One region of the Pseudomonas sp. TE3552 genome, then DNA from elsewhere that is predicted to be linked to it. Evidence: predicted binding sites of a transcription regulator. Region 1 holds the regulator's gene; each other region holds the start of a gene.
What was found. The regulator FliA, encoded in region 1, starts transcription of late flagellar genes. The targets are predictions, from matches to a motif close to CTAAAGTTTNNNNNNNNNNNGCCGNTAA.
Positions count from the first base shown of each region.

Region 1 (7,660 bases):
TTGGCGCTGCCGGCGCCGGGACCGAAGCAATCGCCGATTCCAGTGCGTCGACCGCAAAGTTGCCTTTGCCGTGCAACTGATCGAGCAGTGCTTCGAACTCGTCGTCGGTGATATCGGAGCTGTCGCCTGCCGCTTTCGGGGCGGCCGGTGCAGCAGGCGTCGCTGCCACTGCATCGGCGGCGAACTGGCCTTTGCCGTGCAGTTGATCGAGCAACGACTCGAACTCGGCATCGGTGATTTCGTCACTGGCGGCCGCATCGGTGGCAGGCAGCGAAGCAGGTTGAGCAGCCGCTACGGGCGCCTCGGCCTGGGCCTTGACGGCGTTCAGCGAGTCCAGCAGTTGTTCGAATTCGTTATCGGTAATGTCACCCGATTCGCTTTCAGCGACCGGCGCTTCAACCACTTCAGCGACCGGCGCCGGTGTGGCTTCATCAGCCGTTTGCGGCTCGGCCAGACGAGCCAGCGCCGCGAGCAATTCAGGCGTGGCAGCCGTGATCGGGCTGCGTTCGCGGACTTCGCTGAACATGCTGTTCACCGCGTCCAGCGCTTCGAGAACCACGTCCATCAGTTCCGAGTCGACGCGACGCTCACCCTTGCGCAGGATGTCGAACACGTTCTCGGCGATGTGACAGCACTCCACCAGCTCGTTGAGCTGGAGGAAGCCGGCGCCCCCTTTTACAGTGTGAAAACCGCGAAAAATTGCATTGAGCAAGTCCGCATCATCGGGTCGGCTTTCCAGCTCGACCAGCTGCTCGGACAGTTGCTCTAGAATCTCGCCGGCCTCAACCAGGAAATCCTGAAGGATCTCTTCATCGGCGCCGAAGCTCATTAAGGGGGTGCTCCTACAGGTCTAAAAACCCAGAAAACTAAAATCCAAGACTGGATAACAAATCGTCCACATCGTCCTGACCGGACACAACGTCTTCTCTTTTATCGGCATGAATCTGCGGACCTTCACCCTGAGAGAGATGTTTTTGTGGATCTTTTTCAGCCAGCATCGCCTCACGGTCATGTTCGATACCCGCAAAGCGGTCTACGTGACTGGCCATGAGTACGAGCTTGAGCAGGTTGCTTTCAACTTCGGTGACCAGTTGGGTCACACGCTTGATCACCTGACCGGTGAGGTCCTGGTAATCCTGGGCCAGCAGAATGTCGTTGAGGTTGCTCGACACGACGCGGTTGTCTTCACTGCTGCGTGTCAGGAAACCGTCGACCCGCCGGGCCAACTCGCGGAACTCTTCAGCCCCGACTTCGCGACGCATGAACCGCCCCCAATCCGCGCTCAACACCTGGGCTTCGTCGCTCAGGCTGTTGATCAGCGGCGTGGCGTTTTCCACCAGGTCCATGGTGCGGTTGGCCGCGGCCTCGGTCAGCTTGACCACATAGGACAGGCGCTCGGTGGCATCCGTGATCTGAGACACTTCCTCGGCTTGCGGCATGTGCGGGTCAATCTGGAAATTGACGATCGCGCTATGCAGCTCGCGGGTGAGCTTGCCCACTTCCTGATACAGGCCGCGGTCACGGGTCTGGTTGAGCTCATGGATCAGTTGCACAGCGTCGCCGAACCTGCCTTTTTCAAGGCTGTCGACCAGTTCGACCGCGTGTTTTTTCAGGGTCGACTCGAAATCGCCCTGTGAAGATTCGTTATGCTCCATAGCTCCCCCGTGCGCAGTACATCAGCCAATGCGTTCGAAAATCTTCTCGATTTTTTCTTTCAACGCCTGGGCCGTGAAGGGCTTGACCACATAGCCGTTAACACCGGCCTGGGCCGCTTCGATAATCTGCTCGCGCTTGGCTTCAGCGGTCACCATCAGCACCGGCAGATGCTTGAGCCTTTCATCGGCGCGCACCGCACGAAGCAGGTCGATGCCGGTCATCCCGGGCATGTTCCAGTCGGTAACCAGAAAATCGAAGTTACCGCTTTGCAGCATCGGCAACCCGGTCAACCCGTCATCGGCCTCGGCGGTGTTGGTGAACCCAAGGTCACGCAACAGGTTTTTTATGATCCGCCGCATCGTTGAGAAGTCATCAACGATGAGGATTTTCATGTTCTTGTCCAATTCGACCTCCAAGCAGTCTTAAACGCGCCCAGCACCTGGACGCGCCATTTCAATCAATCCGGCAAAGCACTCAATGACTGTCTGGAGCACAACAGATCGAGACCGGTACGGTTCAACACCACACCAGCTCCATTCGCAGTGTCCCCACACTGCCTTCAGCGCGCTCGCCACTCCCCCAAACGCCCCCGCAAACGGGCCGCGCACTGGCTGTGTAACTGGCTGACCCGCGATTCGCTGACCCCCAGGACCTCACCGATTTCCTTGAGATTCAACTCTTCGTCGTAGTACAGCGCCAACACCAGTCGCTCACGCTCCGGCAAATTGGCAATCGCGTCCGCCAGCGCCGCCTGGAAGCGTTCATCTTCCAGATCGCGTGACGGCTCGAGATGAGCACTCGCGCCATCCTCATGCAGCCCTTCGTGTTCGCCGTCCTGCAACAGATCGTCGAAACTGAATAACCGGCTGCCCAGGGTGTCGTTCAAAATTCCGTAATAATCGTCGAGACTCAATTGGAGTTCGGCCGCAACTTCGTGATCTTTAGCGTCACGGCCGGTTTTAGCTTCAATCGAGCGAATCGCGTCGCTGACCATGCGGGTATTGCGGTGGACCGAACGTGGCGCCCAATCCCCCTTGCGCACTTCATCAAGCATCGCGCCGCGGATTCGTATGCCCGCGTACGTCTCGAAACTCGCGCCTTTGCTGGCGTCGTATTTGGTTGATACTTCAAGCAGGCCGATCATCCCGGCCTGGATCAGGTCTTCGACCTGGACACTGGCCGGCAGACGCGCCAGCAAGTGGTAGGCAATGCGCTTGACCAGTGGCGCGTAACGCTCGATCAGCTCGTACTGCGCGTCACGTGCCGACTGCTTGTAGAGGTTGTAACCGCTGGCTGTCATAACACGGGTCCTGCCGTTTGTTGCACGAGGCGCTCGACGAAAAACTCCAGGTGCCCACGCGGGTTGGCCGGCAGCGGCCAGGTATCGACTTTCTGCGCAATGGCCTTGAACGCCAGGGCGCACTTGGAACGCGGAAAGGCTTCGTAGACGGCACGCTGCTTCTGCACGGCCTTGCGCACGCTTTCGTCGTAAGGCACGGCACCGACGTACTGTAAGGCAACGTCGAGGAAACGGTCGGTGACCTTGGTCAACTTGGCGAACAGGTTGCGGCCTTCCTGCGGGCTTTGCGCCATGTTGGCCAGGACGCGGAAGCGGTTCATGCCGTAGTCGCGGTTAAGCAGTTTGATCAGCGCGTAGGCGTCGGTGATCGAGGTCGGCTCGTCACACACCACCAGCAAGACTTCTTGCGCAGCGCGCACGAAGCTGACTACCGAGTCACCAATGCCCGCAGCGGTGTCGATCACCAATACGTCGAGGTTGTCGCCGATGTCGCTGAACGCCTGGATCAGGCCGGCGTGCTGGGCCGGGCTCAAATGCACCATGCTCTGGGTGCCGGAGGCGGCCGGGACGATGCGGATACCGCCTGGCCCTTGCAACAGCACGTCGCGCAGCTCACAACGGCCTTCGATCACGTCGGCCAGGGTGCGTTTGGGTGTCAGTCCCAGCAGGACGTCGACGTTCGCCAGTCCCAGGTCGGCATCCAGCAGCATGACGCGCCGGCCGAGCTCAGCTAGAGCCAGGGACAAGTTCACTGACACGTTAGTCTTCCCGACGCCACCTTTGCCGCCGGTCACCGCGATCACCTGTACGGGATGCATGCTGCCCATGTTATTTCTTTACCTTGTCTTACTTAGACGGAGGCCACATTACTGGCTGCGCGTTCACCAATGGAACAATGCGTGGCAGACCATCGATGTAGGTACAAAAACCGTTCATTAAATACCTCAGCCAACCCGCTTGGTCGGACTGTGGTAAAGGTCAGCGAACATATCAGCCATGGCTTCTTCGCTGGGTTCTTCCTGCATTTGTACGCTGACGGCGCGGCTGACCAACTGATGACGACGCGGCAGATGCAAATCATCGGGAATCCGCGGACCATCGGTCAGGTAAGCCACCGGCAACTCATGGCTGATAGCCAGGCTCAACACCTCGCCCAGACTTGCCGTTTCATCCAGTTTAGTCAGGATGCAGCCGGCGAGGCCGCAACGTTTGTAACTGTGATAAGCGGCGGTTAGAACCTGTTTCTGGCTGGTGGTTGCCAAGACCAGATAATTTTTTGATTTGATGCCCCGTCCGGCCAGGCTTTCGAGCTGCATGCGCAGTGCCGGGTCGCTGGCCTGAAGGCCGGCGGTATCGATCAGCACCACGCGTTTGCGCAGCAAGGGCTCCAGCGCCTGCACCAACGATTGGCCCGGGTCGACATGGGTGACCGACACATTGAGGATCCGGCCCAGGGTCTTGAGCTGTTCCTGGGCGCCGATGCGATAGCTGTCCATGCTCACCAGCGCGATGTTCTGCGCGCCGTACTTGAGCACGTAACGGGCCGCAAGCTTGGCCAGCGTGGTGGTCTTGCCCATGCCGGCCGGGCCGACCATGGCAATCACGCCGCCCTCTTCCAGCGGTTCGACTTCCGGGGTGGCGATCATCCGCGCCAGGTGCGCGAGCAACATGCGCCAGGCCTGACGAGGTTCTTCAATGTCGGTAATCAACGCCAGCAAATCACGAGACAACGGGCCAGACAGGCCGATGCGTTGCAGGCGACGCCAGAGGTTGGCCTGCTCCGGACGGCTGCCTTGCAGCTGACTCCAGGCCAGCGAGCCAAGTTGTACTTCCAGCAGCTCACGCAGACCGTTGAGTTCGAAGCGCATCGAGTCGAATGCACGCGGGTCAACCCCGGTCGCTGCGACAGGCGCGGATGCCGGGCGCCGAGGCTCGGCCAGCGTCGGTTCGATCAACGGCTCGGCGGCGGTCAACGGCAGGCCGGCGAACAACTGGCGATTGGTGATGGCGTCGCTCTCGCCATCGCTACGCAGGCTCAGTTCGGCCTGGGCGGTGACGATCCGCGATTGAGTCTTGCGCAGCTCGTCCTCGAGCTCCATGTTCGGAACACGCGGGGCCAGCGCCGACAGTTTGTAATCCAGGGCAGCCGTCAACTCGACACCGCCGGCGATCCGGCGATTGCCAATGATGGCGGCATCAGCGCCCAGCTCATCACGAACCAGCTTCATGGCCTGACGCATATCGGCGGCGAAAAAACGCTTAACTTGCATAAACCACTACCTCAGCCGTTGGGCCCTACTGTCGCAACAATGGTCACTTGCTTGTTGTCAGGAATTTCCTGGTAAGCCAACACATGCAAACCCGGTACTGCCAGCCGACCGAATCGCGAGAGCATCGCGCGAACCGGACCGGCCACCAGCAGAATCACCGGCTGACCTTGCATTTCCTGACGCTGCGCCGCATCGATCAACGAGCGTTGCAGTTTTTCCGCCATGCTTGGCTCCAGCAGAACGCCCTCTTCCGAGCCTTGTCCTGCCTTCTGAAGACTATTGAGCAATATTTGTTCCAACCTTGGTTCCAAGGTGATCACAGGCAGCTCCGACTCAGTGCCTACAATGCTTTGCACGATTGCACGGGATACGCCGACGCGCACCGCGGCCACCAAAGCGGCAGTATCTTGACTCTTGGCGGCGTTGTTCGCGATGGCTTCGGCGATGCTGCGAATGTCCCGTACCGGCACCTGTTCGGCCAGCAACGCCTGCAAGACTTTGAGCAGTTGCGACAGCGAAACCACCCCCGGCACCAGCTCTTCGGCCAGTTTCGGTGAGCTTTTGGCCAGCAATTGCATGAGTTGCTGGACTTCTTCGTGGCCAATCAGCTCGCTGGAGTGCTTGTACAGAATCTGGTTCAAGTGGGTCGCCACTACCGTACTGGCATCGACCACGGTGTAACCGAGCGATTGCGCCTGCGCGCGCTGGCTGATTTCGATCCAGACTGCCTCCAGACCAAAAGCCGGATCTTTGGCGGTGATACCGTTGAGCGTGCCGTAGACCTGCCCCGGGTTGATCGCCAGTTCGCGGTCCGGGTAGATCTCGGCCTCGGCCAGGATCACCCCCATCAATGTCAGGCGGTAGGCGCTTGGCGCCAGGTCGAGGTTGTCGCGGATATGCACTGTCGGCATCAGGAAGCCCAGGTCCTGGGAAAGTTTTTTACGCACGCCCTTGATCCGCGCCAGCAACTGTCCACCCTGGTTGCGGTCCACCAGCGGAATCAGGCGGTAGCCGACTTCCAGGCCGATCATGTCGATCGGGGTCACGTCATCCCAGCCAAGCTCCTTGGTTTCCTGAGCCCGGGCCGGCGATGGCAGCAGTTCCTGCTGACGCTTGACCTCTTGCAAGGCCTGAACCTTGACCGCGTTCTGCTTCTTCCAGAACAGGTAAGCGCCACCGGCCGCCAGGGCCGCCATGGACAGAAAGGATACATGCGGCATGCCGGGCACCAGGCCCATCACCGCCATCAAGCCAGCGGCCACCGCCAAGGCTTTGGGCGAAGCGAACATCTGGCGATTGATCTGTTTGCCCATGTCTTCCGAGCCGGAAGCACGGGTCACCATGATCGCGGCAGCGGTCGACAACAGCAGTGATGGCAATTGCGCCACCAAACCGTCACCGATGGTCAGCAAGGCGTAAACCCGACCGGCATCGCCAAAGCTCATGCCGTGCTGGAAGATGCCGACCGCCATGCCGCCGATCAGGTTGATGAACAGAATCAGCAGGCCGGCGATGGCGTCACCGCGCACGAACTTGCTGGCACCGTCCATGGACCCGTAGAACTCGGCCTCCTGGGCCACTTCCATCCGGCGCAGTTTCGCCTGGTTCTGGTCGATCAGGCCGGCGTTCAAGTCGGCGTCGATGGCCATTTGTTTGCCCGGCATTGCGTCGAGGGTGAAACGCGCGCTCACCTCGGAAATCCGCCCGGCACCCTTGGTCACTACGACGAAGTTGATGATCATCAGAATCGCGAACACCACGATACCAACCACGTAGTTACCGCCGATCACCACCTCACCGAATGCCTGAATCACCTTACCGGCGGCGGCATGGCCGTCCTGACCGTGGAGCATCACCACCCGAGTGGAAGCCACGTTCAGCGCCAGTCGCAACAACGTCGCCACCAGCAAAATGGTCGGGAACACGGCGAAATCCAGCGGCCGCAAGGCGTACACGCAGACCAGCAACACAACAATCGACAAGGCAATGTTGAAGGTGAAAAACACGTCCAGCAGGAACGGCGGCACCGGCAACATCATCATGGCCAGCATGACCAGCAGCAACAGCGGCACACCCAGATTGCCCCGACTGAGGTCGGCAACGTTTGTGCGTGCAGTGTTGATTAACTGAGAGCGATCCACCGGTTTTCCCCGTTCCTTTAAAGCAAATCTTTGACGCCTGAAGCAGGCGCAGGGCGGCTACTGCAAGAAGCCTTCCAACTTTTGCCAAGGAGGGGAATAGGGTGATTTGTTGAGCCCGGTAGCAGCCGCCTTCGTATGGCCACCACCTCTTCGCTTGGTCGAACACACCTTTGGCGTTCGACGCTGCTTCTGTGAGCGAGGCTTGCCAGCGAAGAGGCCAGCATGGCCAACACAACAGTCAGGAATCGCGCCGCAGATCCGGTGGAATCGGCAGATCATCCTTAAGCGGATCC
Region 1 covers NZ_JBWBQJ010000001.1:3,592,291-3,599,950, forward strand. The annotation lists gene ACZ9BB_RS16130 (chemotaxis protein CheA) at 1-829, opposite strand, end outside; gene ACZ9BB_RS16135 (protein phosphatase CheZ) at 867-1,655, opposite strand; gene ACZ9BB_RS16140 (chemotaxis response regulator CheY) at 1,677-2,048, opposite strand; gene fliA (RNA polymerase sigma factor FliA) at 2,216-2,956, opposite strand; gene fleN (flagellar synthesis regulator FleN) at 2,953-3,783, opposite strand; gene flhF (flagellar biosynthesis protein FlhF) at 3,901-5,226, opposite strand; gene flhA (flagellar biosynthesis protein FlhA) at 5,238-7,367, opposite strand; gene flhB (flagellar biosynthesis protein FlhB) at 7,606-7,660, opposite strand, start outside.

Region 2 (7,660 bases), 700 kb from region 1:
GGCACGATCACGTCGAATTCTTGTTTGAGGTGATCGACCATTTCGGGGGTGATACGACTGAAGGCGAGGACGGTCTTTTTCATGGGAGGAGGGCTCGTCAGGCAGTGATGAATGGTAAGCACGCTAACATTCTTGGCCGCTTTTATGCGAGCTGCGCGAATCAACTCAGGTTCGTTCATCGCGAGCAGGCCACAGTGGTTTATCGTCGTTCACAGGTTCGGAGTACGGCAGCGGTCGGTCAGTCAGCACAAAACCTGACGGACCAACTGCAGCTTGCGGCTCACGGGACAGGTATACTGCCGCCTTTCGCGGCTCGCCTACCGGGCCCGACTCTATGTGCATCACCCGGAGCTTTCATGACTTCCCCGACACAACCGCCGGTTGTCGACGCTTTGAGCGACGACCAGGCAGACCTGCCAGACAGCGTCGACTCCAGCGCAGACAGCGAAACCAAAGCGGCAATCCCGGCGTTCAAGTTCCCGTTCAAACCGGGTGAATTGGCTGCCGCGAAAAATGCCAGCCAGCCTTGGTACAAAAACGGCGCCAAGAACGGTCACACCAAGACCCCTGGCGCAGCGCCTCCCGGCACGCGTCGTTCGATGGGTAAACGCTGATAGTTCAGGTATTTTGTTGGCGGGTAACTAGTCCTCCCGCCAATGAGACAGTTCCCACAAGGACGCGCGATTATTCCTCTAGGAAAGACGGTTGTCATTCATCAAGAATTCACGCCCTGTGAATTTTTGATGAGGGTCGCCAGATGTCTCTGCTGAAAAACCTGTCCCTGCTCTCTCTGGTGGCCCTGAACACCGGCTGCGTGTCCTCTGCGGTCGATCCGCAGATTCGCTTCGGGGTCGAAGCCCTGGTTCCACCGTTCGAGAGCCGTAACGACAAAGGTGAGCTAGTCGGATTGAACATCGAGTTGGGCAACGCACTGTGTGCTGAACTCGAATCCCGCTGTGTCTGGATCGATCAGGATTACGCGACTAACCTCCATGCCCTTGAAGCCGGCCGCTTCGACGTGATCATGCCGATGACAGCTACACAGGCGCGGCGCGAGCGGGTCGATTTCACCGACAATCTTTATCCCCTGAGTAGCCGTCTGGTGGCGCGCAAAGGCGCGACGTTGCAACCGGATGTGCAATCGCTCAAAGGCAAGCGTATCGGCGTCCTGGCGGGTACCAGTCGTGAAGCGTTCGCCAAGGCGCGTTGGGCGGACGCGGGCGTAACGGTGCGCAGTTTTCAATTCAACGATCAGTTGATTGCCAGTCTTCTGGCGGGCGAGATCGATGCCACCCTGCAAGACTCCATCGAAATCACTCAAGCGCTGCTAAGCCAACCTCAAGGACAGGCGTTCGACTTCGCCGGTCCTGCCCTCAACGATCCGATGCTGGGCAATGGTGTGGCGATGGCCGTGCGCAAAAGCGACACCCGCTTGCGCGATAACCTGAATGCAGCCCTTGAGCGTCTCAAGCAAAATGGCCAGTACCAAGCGATTACCGAGCGCTACTTGCCGCCAGCAGTACCCGATTCACCACGTTACTTTCCGAATGAAGAAGGCTTGCCATTTTCCGATGCGGTACAGGCCGGTGAGACCCTTTATCTTTCCGGGATGCTCGGTCTGGATGCCGATGGCCAACTGGTCAAGGGCGGGATTGGCCCGCAAATGACCCAGGCCTTGGAGAACCTGCGCACCGAACTGCAACGTCGAGGCTCATCCCTCGCTCATGTGGCCAAATGCACGGTCATACTTGCCGATATCAAAGACTTCGATGCCATGAATGCGGTTTACCGCCGGACTTTCCCAGCCGATCGCCTACCTGCCCGGACAACGTTCGCGGCTAAAAAACTGCTGGCGAATGCTCGGGTGGAAGTTGAATGCCTTGCGGTTGCTGCTCGCTGACTCACCATCAGACAAGCCACTGTGCAACTAAAGTTGTGCAGTGGTTGGGTGTTTCAGGCTGCCCGCAACGAAATAAACGCATAGCTAACCGGTGTATCGGTTGCCACCTGTGCACCCGCCGCCTGCACTTGCCCGGCAATATCCTCACCCGACACGTGAAACAGCCAATCACTGCTCGACTCCATCTGCGATTGCGCTGAAATCTGATCGATAACCGTGGCAAACGCGTTCATATCCGGCAAATAAGCGGTAAATCCATCGCCCTTCAACGCTGTCGTCCGAATCCCCAATAACGCACAAATCGCCTCCTTGGTCTGAATCTCATCGCGATCCGCCTGACGGGAGCGCTGGATCAATCCTGCCAGTTCCTGATCCACCAGCTCTCCCCCAATGATCAAATCCGGCCCTGTTACCCAGGACTCGGGCGGGCATTCCTTGATAGATGGGTTGAGCGGGATGTGCGGGTTGATTTCCATCGGATAGATGCGGCACACCAGCGGTCGGCGTTCGTAGATGCGGCAGAGGTTGTCTTCGTCAAGATTCCGGCAGGGGCCGACGTTGTACGCGGCAAAGGTGATCGCCACATGGGCCTTGCTGGCGCCGCTTCGAACCGCCACCGAACGGCGTTCGGCGTGTTCGCGTTGCTGCGCGGGCAGGCCCAGGCCATTGGCGAGGAAGGCCTCCACCAGCACGATCACCTGACCGCCATCGGCCGCCCACATCCGGGCTTCGGCCAGCGTCAGGGGCACATGGTGGTCGTTGCAGCATTTGCCACAACCTACGCAGGAAAACGTTGTATTCATTGAACGGCCAGTCACCTGAAAGGGCATGAAGCGGCGACAAAATGCCACCGCAAAGGTTTGTGCCGAAGCAAGTTATGCGCCATTCATTGCGCTTTTGCTGTTGGGCGGATGGAGTCCCACTCGGTCACGTAGGCGGTTTTGCCCTGTTTGTTGTAGAGGCACAGCTCGGTGCCTTGCTGGCCTTTCATGTGTTTTTGCGGGTACTGGCCTTGTAGCAGAAGCGCGGTGTAACCGACCCGGTCATCGAATTGCGCGGCATTGCCGACGGGTTTGGCGTTCTTCAGGCCGCTGGCCTTGGTGCAACTGGCGAGCACGGCTTTGTCGTAGGCGGCCCAGGCGTCGGGGCTGGAGGCGTGGGCTTGGGTGGCGAGGGTGGTGAGGCAGAGGAAGGTCAGGGTTGTGGCTTTCACGATCAGGCATCCTTGGCGTGTAGTGGTCGAGGTCGAAGTATACCTGATGGCTTGATACTGATTGTGTGGGCCCGCGAAAGCGATATCAGGTTGGCACCAGCTCCCGCCGGACCACATACATCCCGGCGCTTTCATACAAGCGTTGCGCCCGAAGGTTGTTTTCCAGCACCTTCAGATCCACAAAACCCTCGCGGCGCTGCTCAAACACCTTGAAAGCATGCAGCAGCAGTGCACGGCCAAGTCCGAGGCCCTGAGCGCGCGGATGCACCACCAGGCTCTTGATGTAGGCACTGGTCCAGCACTGGGCAACGCCGACGATTCCTTCGGCGTCGAACGCGATGAAGCACAGGGACGGATCGTATTCGGGATCGGTTTCGAAACGCTGTTGCCAGACATCCAGCGCCGGTACGCGACCGCTACCTTCCCGATAGCCCAGTTCCATCAAATGATGAACGGCTTCGGCGAGGTCAGGACGGTACTGGGTCAACTCAATGCCATTTGGCCAAGTGCAAGGCGGCACATCCTCAGCCAGGTTGCGCCGCATCAGAAAACAAAAGTCCTCGGCCAAAACTCAGTGACCTTGTTCGGCGACGGCCCTGGCCGCCGCGATCAGGCATTTGGTCAGTTCTGGCGAGGAGAATTTGGTCAGCACGCCGTTAGCCCCGGCCAATCGAGCTTTCTCGCTGTTCATCGCGCTGTCCAGCGACGTATGCAGCAACACATAGAGGTGCGAGAAGTCCGGGGTTTCCCGCAGGGTGCGGGTGAAGGCGTAGCCATCCATTTCCGACATTTCGATGTCCGAGACGATCAGGTTGATCTGCTGGGCGGTGCCTTGCAGGTCCAGCAGGCAGTCGATGGCTTCCTTGGCGCTGCGGGCAGTGTGGCATTGCAGACCAAGGTTGCGCAGGGTGTGTACCGATTGTTGCAGGGCCACCTGACTGTCATCGACCACCAGAATCCGTGCATTGCCGAGTACTTCGGCATCTTCCATGCTCAGCTCAGTCGGGGCCATTTCGATCTGCGCCGGGGCGATACCGTGGATGACCTTTTCAATGTCCAGTACTTGCACCAGGGTGCCGTCGACCGAGGTCACGCCGGTGATGTACGAACGCACACCACCGGAGCCGAAGGGCGGTGGCCGGATGTCGGTGGTCAGGCAATGGACGATCTTGCTCACTGCCTGAACGTGCAGGCCCTGCTTGGAACGGCTGATGTCGGTGACGATCAGGCAGCCACCGTTCGGGTCTTCCAGCGGTCGCTCGCCGATGGCGCGGCTCAGGTCGATCACCGACAGCGACGCGCCGCGCAGGGTGGCGATGCCTTTGACGTGGGGGTGCGACTCCGGCAGCTTGGTCAGCGGCGGGCAGGGGATGATTTCGCTGACTTTCAGCAGGTTGATCGCCATCAGCTTGCCGCTGCGCAAGGTAAACAGCAGAAGCGAAAGTGAATCTGCGCGGGCTTTGTTGGAAGACATAAAAACCTTCTGTGGAAAAAGGTGAGGCGATTACGGGTATCGCCAACAACTATCGATGCCGGGTTATCGACTTGTCGGGGGCAGGCTTTAGGGGAAATGCCCATTACCAGTAACGGTGAAGCCCTGTGGCGAGGGAGCTTGCCTGTGGCGAGGGGGCTTGCCCCCGTTGGAGTGCGAAGCGCTCCCGTTTTTTTTCAAGACTAACCTCATCACTCATTTCACGACCGCTTCGCGGCCGAACGGGGGCAAGCCCCCTCGCCACAGAAGTACCTAACCATGATGTCGGGGTTACTTCATACCCAACCGCTTGGCCATCCGCCCCAGATTAGCCCGATCCAGACCCAGCTCACGGGCCGCCCTGGCCCAATTGTTCTGGTGCCGTTCCAGGCAGGCGCTGATCAGTTGGCGCTGATAATGCTCGGTGGCCTCACGCAAGTCTCCTGAAATTAACGCCGCTGCTGGCGCGGCACCCATTGGCTCCGGCGCGGGTTCAACGCCGCCATCGGGCAGATCCAGATCCGCAGCACTCAAGCTGAGAATCTTCGGCCGTTGCTTGCAGTTGCCCAGTGCCTTCAACGCACTGCGACCAATCAAATGCTCCAGCTCCCGCACGTTCCCCGGCCAGTCATACGCCAACAATGCCGCTTGCGCATCGCTGGTCAGGCGCAGGCTGTTGAGGCCCATGCGTGAGCGGTTTTGTTCCAGGAAGTAGCCGCTGAGCAGCAGCACATCCCGACCGCGATCCCGCAGTGCGGGCACCAGCAGCGGGTAAACGCTCAGGCGATGATAGAAGTCGGCGCGGTAGCGACCGCTGCGCACTTCCTCGGCCAGGTCGCGGTTGGTCGCGGCGATCAATCGCACGTCAACCTGATGTTCCTGGTCCGATCCCAGCCGCTGCAATTGCCCGCTCTGCAACACTCTCAGCAATTTGGCTTGCACCGTCAGCGACAGTTCGCCGACCTCATCGAGAAACAACGTGCCGCCATTGGCCAGTTCGAACTTGCCACGACGATCATTGGTCGCGCCGGTGAAGGCGCCGCGCACATGGCCGAACAATTCGCTCTCCACCAGCGTATCCGGCAGGGCGGCGCAATTGAGGCTGATGATTGGTTTGTCGGCCCGTGGGGACGCCGCGTGGATGGCCTGGGCCACCAGCTCTTTGCCGACCCCGGTTTCACCGGTGATCAGCACCGTCAAGTCGCTGCCGCCCACCAGGCTGATCTCTTCCATCAGGCGTTTGTGAGCCTTGCTCTGGCCGATCATTTCACGGTTTTGCTGGCCGCTGGCCTGACGGTAAACCTCGGCGCGCTGATGTTCGTCTTCGGCGCGAATGGCCAGCCGCTCGATGCGCTCGGCGGCATTGACCGTGGCGGCGGCGAGGCTGGCGAACGCTTGCAGGGCGTCCAGTTCGATCGGTTCGAAGCGTTCGGGGGCGAGAGCGTCGAGGGTCAGTAAACCCCACGGACGTTCGTCGATAAACAGCGGGCAGCCCATGCAGTCGTGGACTTCCAGGTGATCGTGAAGACCCTCGACCAGGCCGTCATAAGGGTCGGGCAAGTCGCTGTCGGCAGCGAAGCGAGTCGGGCCGGGGCTGCTGAGCAGCGCTTCGAAGCGCGGGTGTTCGCTGATCTTGAAACGTCGGCCGAGGGTGTCGGTACTCAATCCATCCACAGCCAGCGGCACCAGCCATTCGCCGTCGAGTCGCAGCAGGGCAGCGGCGTCGCAGGGGAGCAGGGCGCGCATGGCTTCGAGCAGGCGCCGATAGCGCTCGCCTTCGGGCAGTTCGCGGGACAGGTCGGAGACCAGGGGCAGCAGGGTGGTGAGCAGTAGTTTTGCAGTCATAGTGACTCCGTGTAGTCGGTATGACTATAAATCGATGTGTGTCGATATGACTACTGTGCTTTTAACATATTGATTTATAAGTATTTAATTGTTGGCATGGAAACTGATAAGCAAAGGTTATTCATATAAAGCCCAGGAGTTGCTCTTATGCTTAGCGTTCAAGACCGTGCCATCATCAAATCCACCGTGCCGCTGCTGGAGAGCGGTGGTGAAGCGTTGATCACTCACTTTTACCGCATGATGCTCTGCGAATATCCAGAGGTGCGCCCGCTGTTCAACCAGGCCCACCAAGCCAGTGGTGATCAGCCTCGTGCCCTGGCCAACGGTGTATTGATGTATGCGCGGCACATCGACCAACTCGATCAGTTGGGCGACCTGGTGGCCAAGATCATCAACAAGCACGTGGCCCTGCAAATCCTTCCGGAACATTACCCGATCGTGGGTAGCTGCCTGCTGCGAGCAATCTCTGAAGTGTTGGGCGACGAAATTGCGACGCCTGAAGTGATGAGCGCCTGGGGCGCGGCCTACAACCAATTGGCCGAGATCCTGATCGGTGCCGAAGCCAGCATCTACGACCAGAAAGCCCAGGCTCCGGGCGGTTGGCGCGGTGCGCGGGAGTTCATTGTGGTGGCCAAGGTCGAGGAGAGCGCGGAAATCATTTCGTTTTACTTCGAACCGGCGGACAAAGGCCCGATTCTCGCTGCCGAGCCTGGCCAGTACATCGGTATGAAACTGATCCTCGATGGCGAAGAAATCCGGCGTAACTATTCGCTGTCGGCACTGGCCAACAAAGGCCAGTACCGCATCAGCGTCAAGCGCGAAACCGGCGGCCGCGCTTCCAACCATTTGCACGATCAACTGCACGTCGGCGCGAGCATCATGCTGTTCCCGCCAGCGGGCGATTTCACCCTGACCGCCAGCGACAAGCCGCTGGTGCTGATCAGTGGCGGCGTCGGCATCACCCCGACGCTGGCGATGCTCGAGGCGGCGCTGGCGACCGAGCGGCCGGTGTACTTCATCCATTGCGCGCGCAACGGTAGCGTTCATGCCTTCCGCGACTGGATCGATGGCTTGGCCGAGCGTCATCCGCAGCTCAAGCGTTTCTATTGCTATGCCGAAGATGACGGCGTCAGCCCGGCGGCGCACCAGGTTGGCCTGTTGAGTCAGGAACAACTCGGCGAGTGGTTGCCGGCGCAGCGCGATGTGGATGCGTACTTCCTGGGGCCTAAAG
Region 2 covers NZ_JBWBQJ010000001.1:4,296,739-4,304,398, reverse strand. The annotation lists gene ACZ9BB_RS19475 (2-hydroxyacid dehydrogenase) at 1-83, opposite strand, end outside; gene ACZ9BB_RS19470 (hypothetical protein) at 357-614, shown strand; gene ACZ9BB_RS19465 (transporter substrate-binding domain-containing protein) at 758-1,900, shown strand; gene ACZ9BB_RS19460 (YkgJ family cysteine cluster protein) at 1,954-2,703, opposite strand; gene ACZ9BB_RS19455 (hypothetical protein) at 2,787-3,113, opposite strand; gene ACZ9BB_RS19450 (GNAT family N-acetyltransferase) at 3,199-3,657, opposite strand; gene ACZ9BB_RS19445 (chemotaxis protein CheW) at 3,685-4,587, opposite strand; gene norR (nitric oxide reductase transcriptional regulator NorR) at 4,876-6,429, opposite strand; gene hmpA (NO-inducible flavohemoprotein) at 6,577-7,660, shown strand, end outside.
Region 2: the regulator FliA is predicted to act here: its motif matches at 4,651-4,678, upstream of ACZ9BB_RS19445 (chemotaxis protein CheW).

Region 3 (7,660 bases), 1.1 Mb from region 1:
GAAAAAGATCCAGCTATACAACAGCACCATGACCAGACCGATCGGCCAGCACCAAGGGTTCTGTTTGACCGTCAACCAGACGGCAATCACGCCGAGGGCGGCGGCAAACAGTTCGAGCCCGGACATGGAGGTTCCTTAGGGAAGACGAAGAGGGGGCGGATTGTAGCGGCAGGCGCTGCCAAGTAGAACCGGCTTGCGCGGTCCGGTGTAGCAGCTGCCGAGCATGCGAGGCTGCGTTCGGCGGCGAAGCCGTCGCAAGTTCTGCGCGCGCGGTATACCTGAAACACCGCGCCGCCTGATTTCACGACTGCTGCGCAGCCGAACGCAGGCTGCGCCAGTTGCTACAGGAGTGCTCTCAAACCCGAAACTGCTTCAGCAATCCATTCAACTGTTCGCTCAGTTCCTTGAGGTGAACACTGGCCACGCTCGATTGTTCGGCCGCCAGTGCCGTGCTGTGGGACAAGCCGGCGGCCTGGGTGACGTTCTGATTGATGTCTTCCACCACATGCGCCTGCTGCAAGGTCGCGCTGGCAATCGAGGCGTTCAACCCGTTGAGGTTGCGCAGGGCCTGGCCGATGGCATTCAGGCTGGCGCCGGCCAGGCCGGCCTGCTCGATGGTCAGTTGCGAAGCACGGCTGCTGTCGCCAATCACCTTGACCGCCGCTTCGGAATGGCTTTGCAGGCGCTCGATCATCGACTGGATTTCTGCCGTGGACTTCTGGGTGCGCTGGGCCAGCAGGCGCACTTCGTCGGCAACCACCGCAAACCCCCGACCTTGCTCGCCAGCCCGGGCGGCTTCGATCGCCGCGTTGAGGGCCAGCAGGTTGGTTTGCTCGGCGATGGAGCGGATCACCTCGAGGACACTACCGATTTGCGTGCTTTCGGTGGCGAGCGTGCGAATCACTTCGACCGCTTGATCGATGGTCGAAGACAGCTTGTCGATCTGCTGCAAGCTGCCATCGATATTGACCTGTCCCTGCTGCGCCTCAGACTCGGCATTGCGCATTTCGCTGGCGGCGTGCTCGGCGTTTTTCGCTACGTCCTGCACGCCGTAAGTCACTTCGTTGATCGCGGTCGCCACCAGTTCCATCTGTTGCGACTGCTGCTGGCTGCGTTGCTGGGCCTGCGCGGCATCGTTGCCCAGTTCGCTGGAAGACTGGCCCAATGCGCTGGCGGACACCTGCAACTGACCGATCACCAGGCGCAGTTTGGCGGTAAAGGCATTGAAGTGCCGCGCCAGTTGCGTGACTTCGTCCTGGCCATGGGTATCGAGGCTGCGGGTCAGGTCGCTTTCACCACTGGCGATGTTGGCCATGGCGTTCACGGTTTCCTGCAACGGGCGCACGATGCTGCGGGCAATCATGATCACCAGCAACGCCATGATCAGGGCAATCACCAGACCCACGAGAGAGGCTTTCCAGACCTGAGCATAAAACTCGGCCTGCATGTCATCGATGTACACACCCGAACCAATCACCCAACCCCAGGGCTCGAACAGTTTGACGTACGAGGTTTTTTCCACCGGTGCGCTGGCGCCCGGTTTCGGCCAGCGGTAGTCGACCATGCCGGCGCCCTTTGCCTTGGCGATGGCGACCATCTCGTTGAACAGCGCAAAACCGTCCGGGTCGCGGATGCTCGAGAGATTCTGGCCTTCGAGTTTCGGATTGGTCGGGTGCATGACCATCACGGGCGTCAGATCGTTGATCCAGAAATAGTCATTCTGGTCGTAGCGCAAACCACGCACGGCGGTCAGCGCCTGCTGTTGCGCGGCGGCGCGGGTGAGGGTGCCGGCGGTTTCCAGGCCGTGGTAGTAGGTCAGGATGCCACTGGCGGTCTGTACCACGTGCTGGGTCTTCTGGGCTTTGGCGTGATAGAGGTCGTCGTGGATCTGCTTGAGCATCAACGCGCCCAACGTCAACAGCATCACCACGGCCACGATCAAGATAAGCCACAAGCGTCGGCTGATCGACACACTGCGTAAGCTGTTCATAACGCTGTTACTCCGTTTTCTTGTTCTTGTCATAAACGATCGCCAGCATCCAACCACACTTTGCCGATCGGGCCTATGCGACTCAGGTCCTATTACGTGGCAGCGTAAATGAGGCGTGTCTGATAGGATTTCGGCCCCGCACGGAAAAACCTGAATCCAGGTTGATTTTTCACAGAGTTTTTACGGTTTTTGTGGATATTGTGCGCGCGGGGCTTTAGCCAAGGCTGATGGCGTTTAACGCTTTACAAATTATTAACGGAGCATGCCTGGGGGCATTGTTTCTTGGGGGATTGATGGATCTTTGGACGGCCTTTCAGGCATTGATTTTAGGCGTTGTAGAAGGGCTGACTGAGTTCTTGCCCATTTCCAGCACCGGGCACCAGATCATTGTGGCGGACTTGCTCAATTTTGGGGGCGAGCGGGCCATGGCCTTCAACATTATTATCCAGCTCGGGGCGATCCTGGCGGTGGTCTGGGAGTTTCGCCGCAAGATCTTCGACGTGGTCATTGGTTTGCCGACGCAGCCCAGCGCTCGACGCTTTACCGCGAACCTGTTGATCGCCTTCTTGCCGGCAGTGGTGTTGGGGGTGATTTTTGCCGATCTGATCCACAAGTACCTGTTCAACCCGATTACCGTGGCCACTGCGTTGGTCGTGGGCGGGGTCGTCATGTTGTGGGCCGAACGCCGTCAGCATGAAGTGCATGCCGAGAGCGTCGACGACATCACCTGGAAAGATGCCTTGAAAGTCGGTTTTGCCCAATGCCTGGCGATGATCCCCGGGACCTCGCGTTCCGGCTCGACGATCATCGGCGGTTTGCTGTTCGGGTTGTCGCGCAAGACGGCCACCGAGTTTTCGTTCTTCCTCGCCATGCCGACCATGGTCGGTGCCGCAGTGTATTCGGGCTACAAATACCGCAGTCTGTTTGTACCGGCTGATTTTCCGGTGTTCGCCATTGGCTTCGTGACGGCGTTCATCTTTGCGATGATCGCCGTGCGGGGCTTGCTCAAATTCATCGCCAGCCACAGCTATGCGGCGTTCGCCTGGTATCGCATCGCATTCGGTCTGGTGATCCTGGCCACTTGGCAATTCGGCTGGGTCGACTGGACAGCGGTCAATCCATGAGCGATTCCAGTGCGCGCAACAATAACCCCGGACGCAAGTCCGGGGGCGCCATGCAGAACCTGCGGCTGAAACTGCTGGTATTCGTTGTGTTGTGCGCAGTGCCGTTGTTTGGCTCGGTGTCGCTATGGCTGCACGGGGTGTCGGTGATTCCCCTGGCGGCCTACGGCATCGTCAGCGTGCTGGCGTTTTTCCTGTACTGGAGCGACAAACACAAGGCCCGCGCCGACAGTTGGCGCACGCCGGAGAACGTCTTGCACGCGGTGGAGCTGGCGGGCGGTTGGCCGGGTGCCTTGCTGGCCCAGCAAGTGTTTCGGCACAAGACCCGCAAAGTCTCGTTTCAGTTGGTGTTCTGGCTCATCGTGCTGATGCATCAGGTGTTCTGGATCGACCAGCTGTTTCTGGGCGCTAACCTGTTTGCGCTGCTTTAAAACACTTTAAAGCAGCAAACCGACCTGTGTGCGCTTGGGCAACTTGCTCACCACCAGTTGGTGGGAGCGTTGCAGCAAACCTTGCAGTTCTTCGCTGCCCAGCGGGTAGGGCGTTTCCATGATGATCCATTGCGCCCGGGCCAGATACGGCGCCGGGTGAATGCCCGGCCGGTCGCAATGGCCCAGGAACAGGTCCTTGTCGACCTTGAAGGCCAGGGACTGTCCCCGCAGGTTCTGCAAGGCGAACATCTTGTTCCCGGCAATCGAAAACACCCGCACGCCACCCCACTTGTAGTCCTCCCGCGCACCGGGCAGCGCCAGGCAGAATTGCGCGACATCCTCTTCGCTCATTGGTCTTGCCTTCATAACAATCGGTCCCCACAGGCATTGAATGATTCGATCAAATGGTCGATCCAGGCGCGTACCGCCGGCATCACCCCGCGTCGATGAGGGTAGACCGCTTGCAGCCAGCCGCCCGGCAATGACCAGTCGGGCAGCAATTGTACCAGCGAGCCGTTTTCCAGCTCCTGCTCGCAGTACATCATCGGCAGCACGGTGAAACCCAGCCCGGCCAGCGTACAAGCCTTGCGCACGATAAAGTCATCGATCCCCAATCGGGCTTCGAACGTCATGTCACAGGCCTTGCCATGCTGGTCAAGCATGCGCAGATGCACCAGCCGATCAGCTTCCAGGGCGCCCAGTATCGGTACGTTTTTCAAGTCGTCGGGGGTCTTGATCTGCCGTTCACGAAGAAACTCCGGACTGGCGACCATAACGGTCTGCGCCTGCCGTAAACGGCGGGTGACCAGCAACGGATCTTCATCCCCCAGATCCCGCACTCTCAAGGCAACGTCGACGCCCTCGGTCACCAGATCTACCCGACGGTTGAGCAGCATCATCTCCAGTTGAACCTGCGGGAATTTCTCCAGAAAGTTGCTGATCACCCCCGGCAGCATTTGGTGGGCCAACCCGACGGGGCAGGAAACCCGCAGCCGCCCCCGGGGTTCGCTGGACATGCTGGCCACCGCTTCGTCGGCCATCTCGGCTTCCAGCAGCATCGCCTGACAGTGCCGTAGATAGCGTTCGCCCACGGCGGTCAGGTTGAGTTGGCGGGTAGTGCGTTGCAGCAGGCGCGCGCCCAGGCGCTCTTCCAGTTCGGCGATGCGTCGCGACAACCGGGACTTGGGAATCCCCAGTAAACGCCCAGCCGCCGCGAAACCGCCGGCGTCGACCACCTTGGCGAAGTAATAGAGGTCGTTGAGGTCTTGCATGATTGAAATCCGATTGTTCTATCAGTGAGACGAACTATCGCATTATTGCCGGCTAATCAGCTATTGGTTTCGTCGGTAGGATTGTTTCCATCAGATCGCCGGGTGGCGATCCTCACCTTGGAGATCCCACATGAAATTACTGCATATCGATTCGAGCATTCTGGGTGACAACTCGGCTTCCCGTCAGTTGAGTGGCGAAGTCGTCAAAGCCTGGCAAGCTGCCGAGCCTGGCGTTGCCGTGACTTACCGCGACCTGGCCGCCGATGCCATCAGCCATTTCTCCGCCACCACCCTGGTTGCCGCCGGTACCGCCGCTGAGCTGCGCAACGCCGCGCAACAACACGAAGCAGAGTTGAGCGCGCAGACCCTGGCCGAATTCCTCGCCGCCGATGCCGTCGTGATTGCAGCGCCAATGTACAACTTCACCGTTCCGACCCAACTCAAGGCCTGGATCGACCGCATTGCCGTGGCTGGCCAGACTTTCCGCTACACCGAAGCCGGCCCTGAAGGGCTGTGCGGTGGCAAGAAAGTAGTCATCGTTTCGACGTCTGGCGGTTTGCACGTTGGCCAACCAACCGGCACTGCTCACGAAGACTACTTGAAGGTGCTGTTTGGCTTCCTCGGCATCACCGACATCGAGTTCGTCCGCGCCCATGGCCTGGCCTACGGTGATGAAGTGCGCACTAAAGCCATGAGCGACGCCCAGGCGCACATCAGCGAGCAATTGTTCGCTGCCGCGTAAGGCTTGCGTAAAGTCGTAAACAAGCTCGGGCAATACCCCTGAAACTCTGTATTCTGGTCATCGTGATGGCCAGGTACGGAGTTTTTTGTTTCTGGCGATTATCAGTTTCTGGCCCAGGTTATGCAGTCCAGGGTTAATATCTGCGGTCAGGTAACAAGGTGGGGCATCCCATGGCGCGTCTTTGTGCAACGCTACTGATTTGCCTGCTCGGCAGCCTGAATTCAGTGCACGCCGCGCCTGCGCCGCATCCTCACTGGAGCGTCGGCTTCCATGAAATGACGTTCCTCGATCCGCTGGACTTGCAGCCGATGCGCGCCATCGCCTTTTATCCGTCCAGCGAGAGGGAGCATTCCAGCAAGCTCGAGGGCTACACGGTCGAAGCCGGTGAAGACACCAAAATCGCCATCGGACGCTTCCCGATGCTGATGCTGTCCCACGGCAACACCGGAACCCCGCTGGCCCTGCACGACCTCGCTACTTCCCTGGCGCGCAAAGGCTTCGTGGTGGTGGCGGTGATCCATCCCGGTGACAACTCCAGGGACCACAGCCGCCTCGGCACCTTGAGCAACCTTTACGGCAGGCCGATCCAGATTTCCGAAGCCATCAGCGCGACTTTGGCCGACCGCATGCTCGCGCCCTTCGTCAATGCCGATCAGGTGGGGGTGATTGGCTATTCGGCGGGCGGCGAAACCGCGTTGATCCTGTCCGGTGCCACTCCGGACCTGGATCGTCTGCGCCGGTATTGCCAGGAACGCCCGGATGATCACGATGCCTGCAACACTCAGGGCGAACTGATCGTCGACCGTGATGATTTGCAGCCCGTAGCAGACCCGCGAGTGCATGCCTTGCTGTTGATGGCGCCGTTGAGTCTGAAGTTCGGCCGCCATACCCTGGCTGACGTGCATGTGCCGGTGCTGCTGTACAGCGGCGATGGCGACAAATTGGTGGCGTTCGACAAAAATGCCGCGGCGCTGGCGCGCAAACTGCCGACCGCACCGGATTTCAAATTGCTGGCCGGGGCAGGGCACTTTGTGTTCCTGGCGCCGTGCAACGAAGAACAGATCGCCGCCATGCCGGCGCTGTGCACCGATGCCGACGGCGTCGACCGCAAGGACATACACCGCAACCTGATCTCCGAAGCCGGACGGTTCTTTTCCCATGCCCTGGGCAAACCGAGCCGGGCCGGCATGCAAACTGCCGATCAATAAAACAACACAAACCTACAGTGGAGCGGGTTAATCCATCGCCCGGCGTTTCAGGAACAAGGTCAAACCAAGTCCGGTCACCGACAACAACGCCGCGCTAAAGAAAATCCACGAATACCCCAGGTTCAGCGCCACTGCGCCCATCAGCGGCCCGGCAATCGCCAGCGCCAGATCGAAAAACACTGCATAAGCACTCAATCCCGCCCCGCGACTGGTGTTGGGTACTTGCTTGATCGCTTCCACCCCCAGCGCCGGATACACCAGCGACAGGCCGAACCCGGTCAGGCCTGCGCCGATCAAGGCGTAAACGGTCGAGGGCGCCAGCCACAGCAACGCCAGCCCCACGGTTTCAATGCACATGCAGGCAATGGCCGAGGTGAAGCCGCCGAAACGGCTGATGCTGGAAATGAACAACAGCCGCGCCAGAATGAAACAGACCCCGAATACCGTCAGGCAGTAAGCCGCGCCGGTCCAGCCTCGGTTGACGTAATACAGAGTAATGAAAGTGGTGAGCGTGCCGTAGCCGATGGACGCCAGGCTCAGGCTCGCGCCGAAGGGCGCAATGCGCCCGAACACTGCCCAGAACGGCAGACGCTCGCCGCGAATCACCGGTACCGAGGTTTTTTTGCGGATCAACAGCAGTGTCAACAGGGCCAGTAACGACAGCGAGATCCCGAGGCTGGCGAACCCCAGTTCAGCGACCATCACCACGCCCAGCGGCGCGCCAATAGCAATGGCGCCGTAAGAGGCGATCCCGTTCCAGGAAATCGACTGCGCTGCGTGTTCGGCACCGACCTGGCCCAAGCACCAACTGACGGTGCCGACTGCGATCAAACCTTGGGCAATCCCCAGCAACAACCGACCGGCGATCAGGATGATCAGGCTCAGCAATGGGAGACT
Region 3 covers NZ_JBWBQJ010000001.1:2,443,189-2,450,848, reverse strand. The annotation lists gene pnuC (nicotinamide riboside transporter PnuC) at 1-126, opposite strand, end outside; gene ACZ9BB_RS10820 (methyl-accepting chemotaxis protein) at 356-1,990, opposite strand; gene ACZ9BB_RS10815 (undecaprenyl-diphosphate phosphatase) at 2,284-3,114, shown strand; gene ACZ9BB_RS10810 (DUF1294 domain-containing protein) at 3,111-3,542, shown strand; gene ACZ9BB_RS10805 (MmcQ/YjbR family DNA-binding protein) at 3,549-3,908, opposite strand; gene ACZ9BB_RS10800 (LysR substrate-binding domain-containing protein) at 3,905-4,813, opposite strand; gene ACZ9BB_RS10795 (FMN-dependent NADH-azoreductase) at 4,944-5,555, shown strand; gene ACZ9BB_RS10790 (alpha/beta hydrolase family protein) at 5,726-6,763, shown strand; gene ACZ9BB_RS10785 (MFS transporter) at 6,791-7,660, opposite strand, start outside.
Region 3: the regulator FliA is predicted to act here: its motif matches at 2,118-2,145, upstream of ACZ9BB_RS10820 (methyl-accepting chemotaxis protein).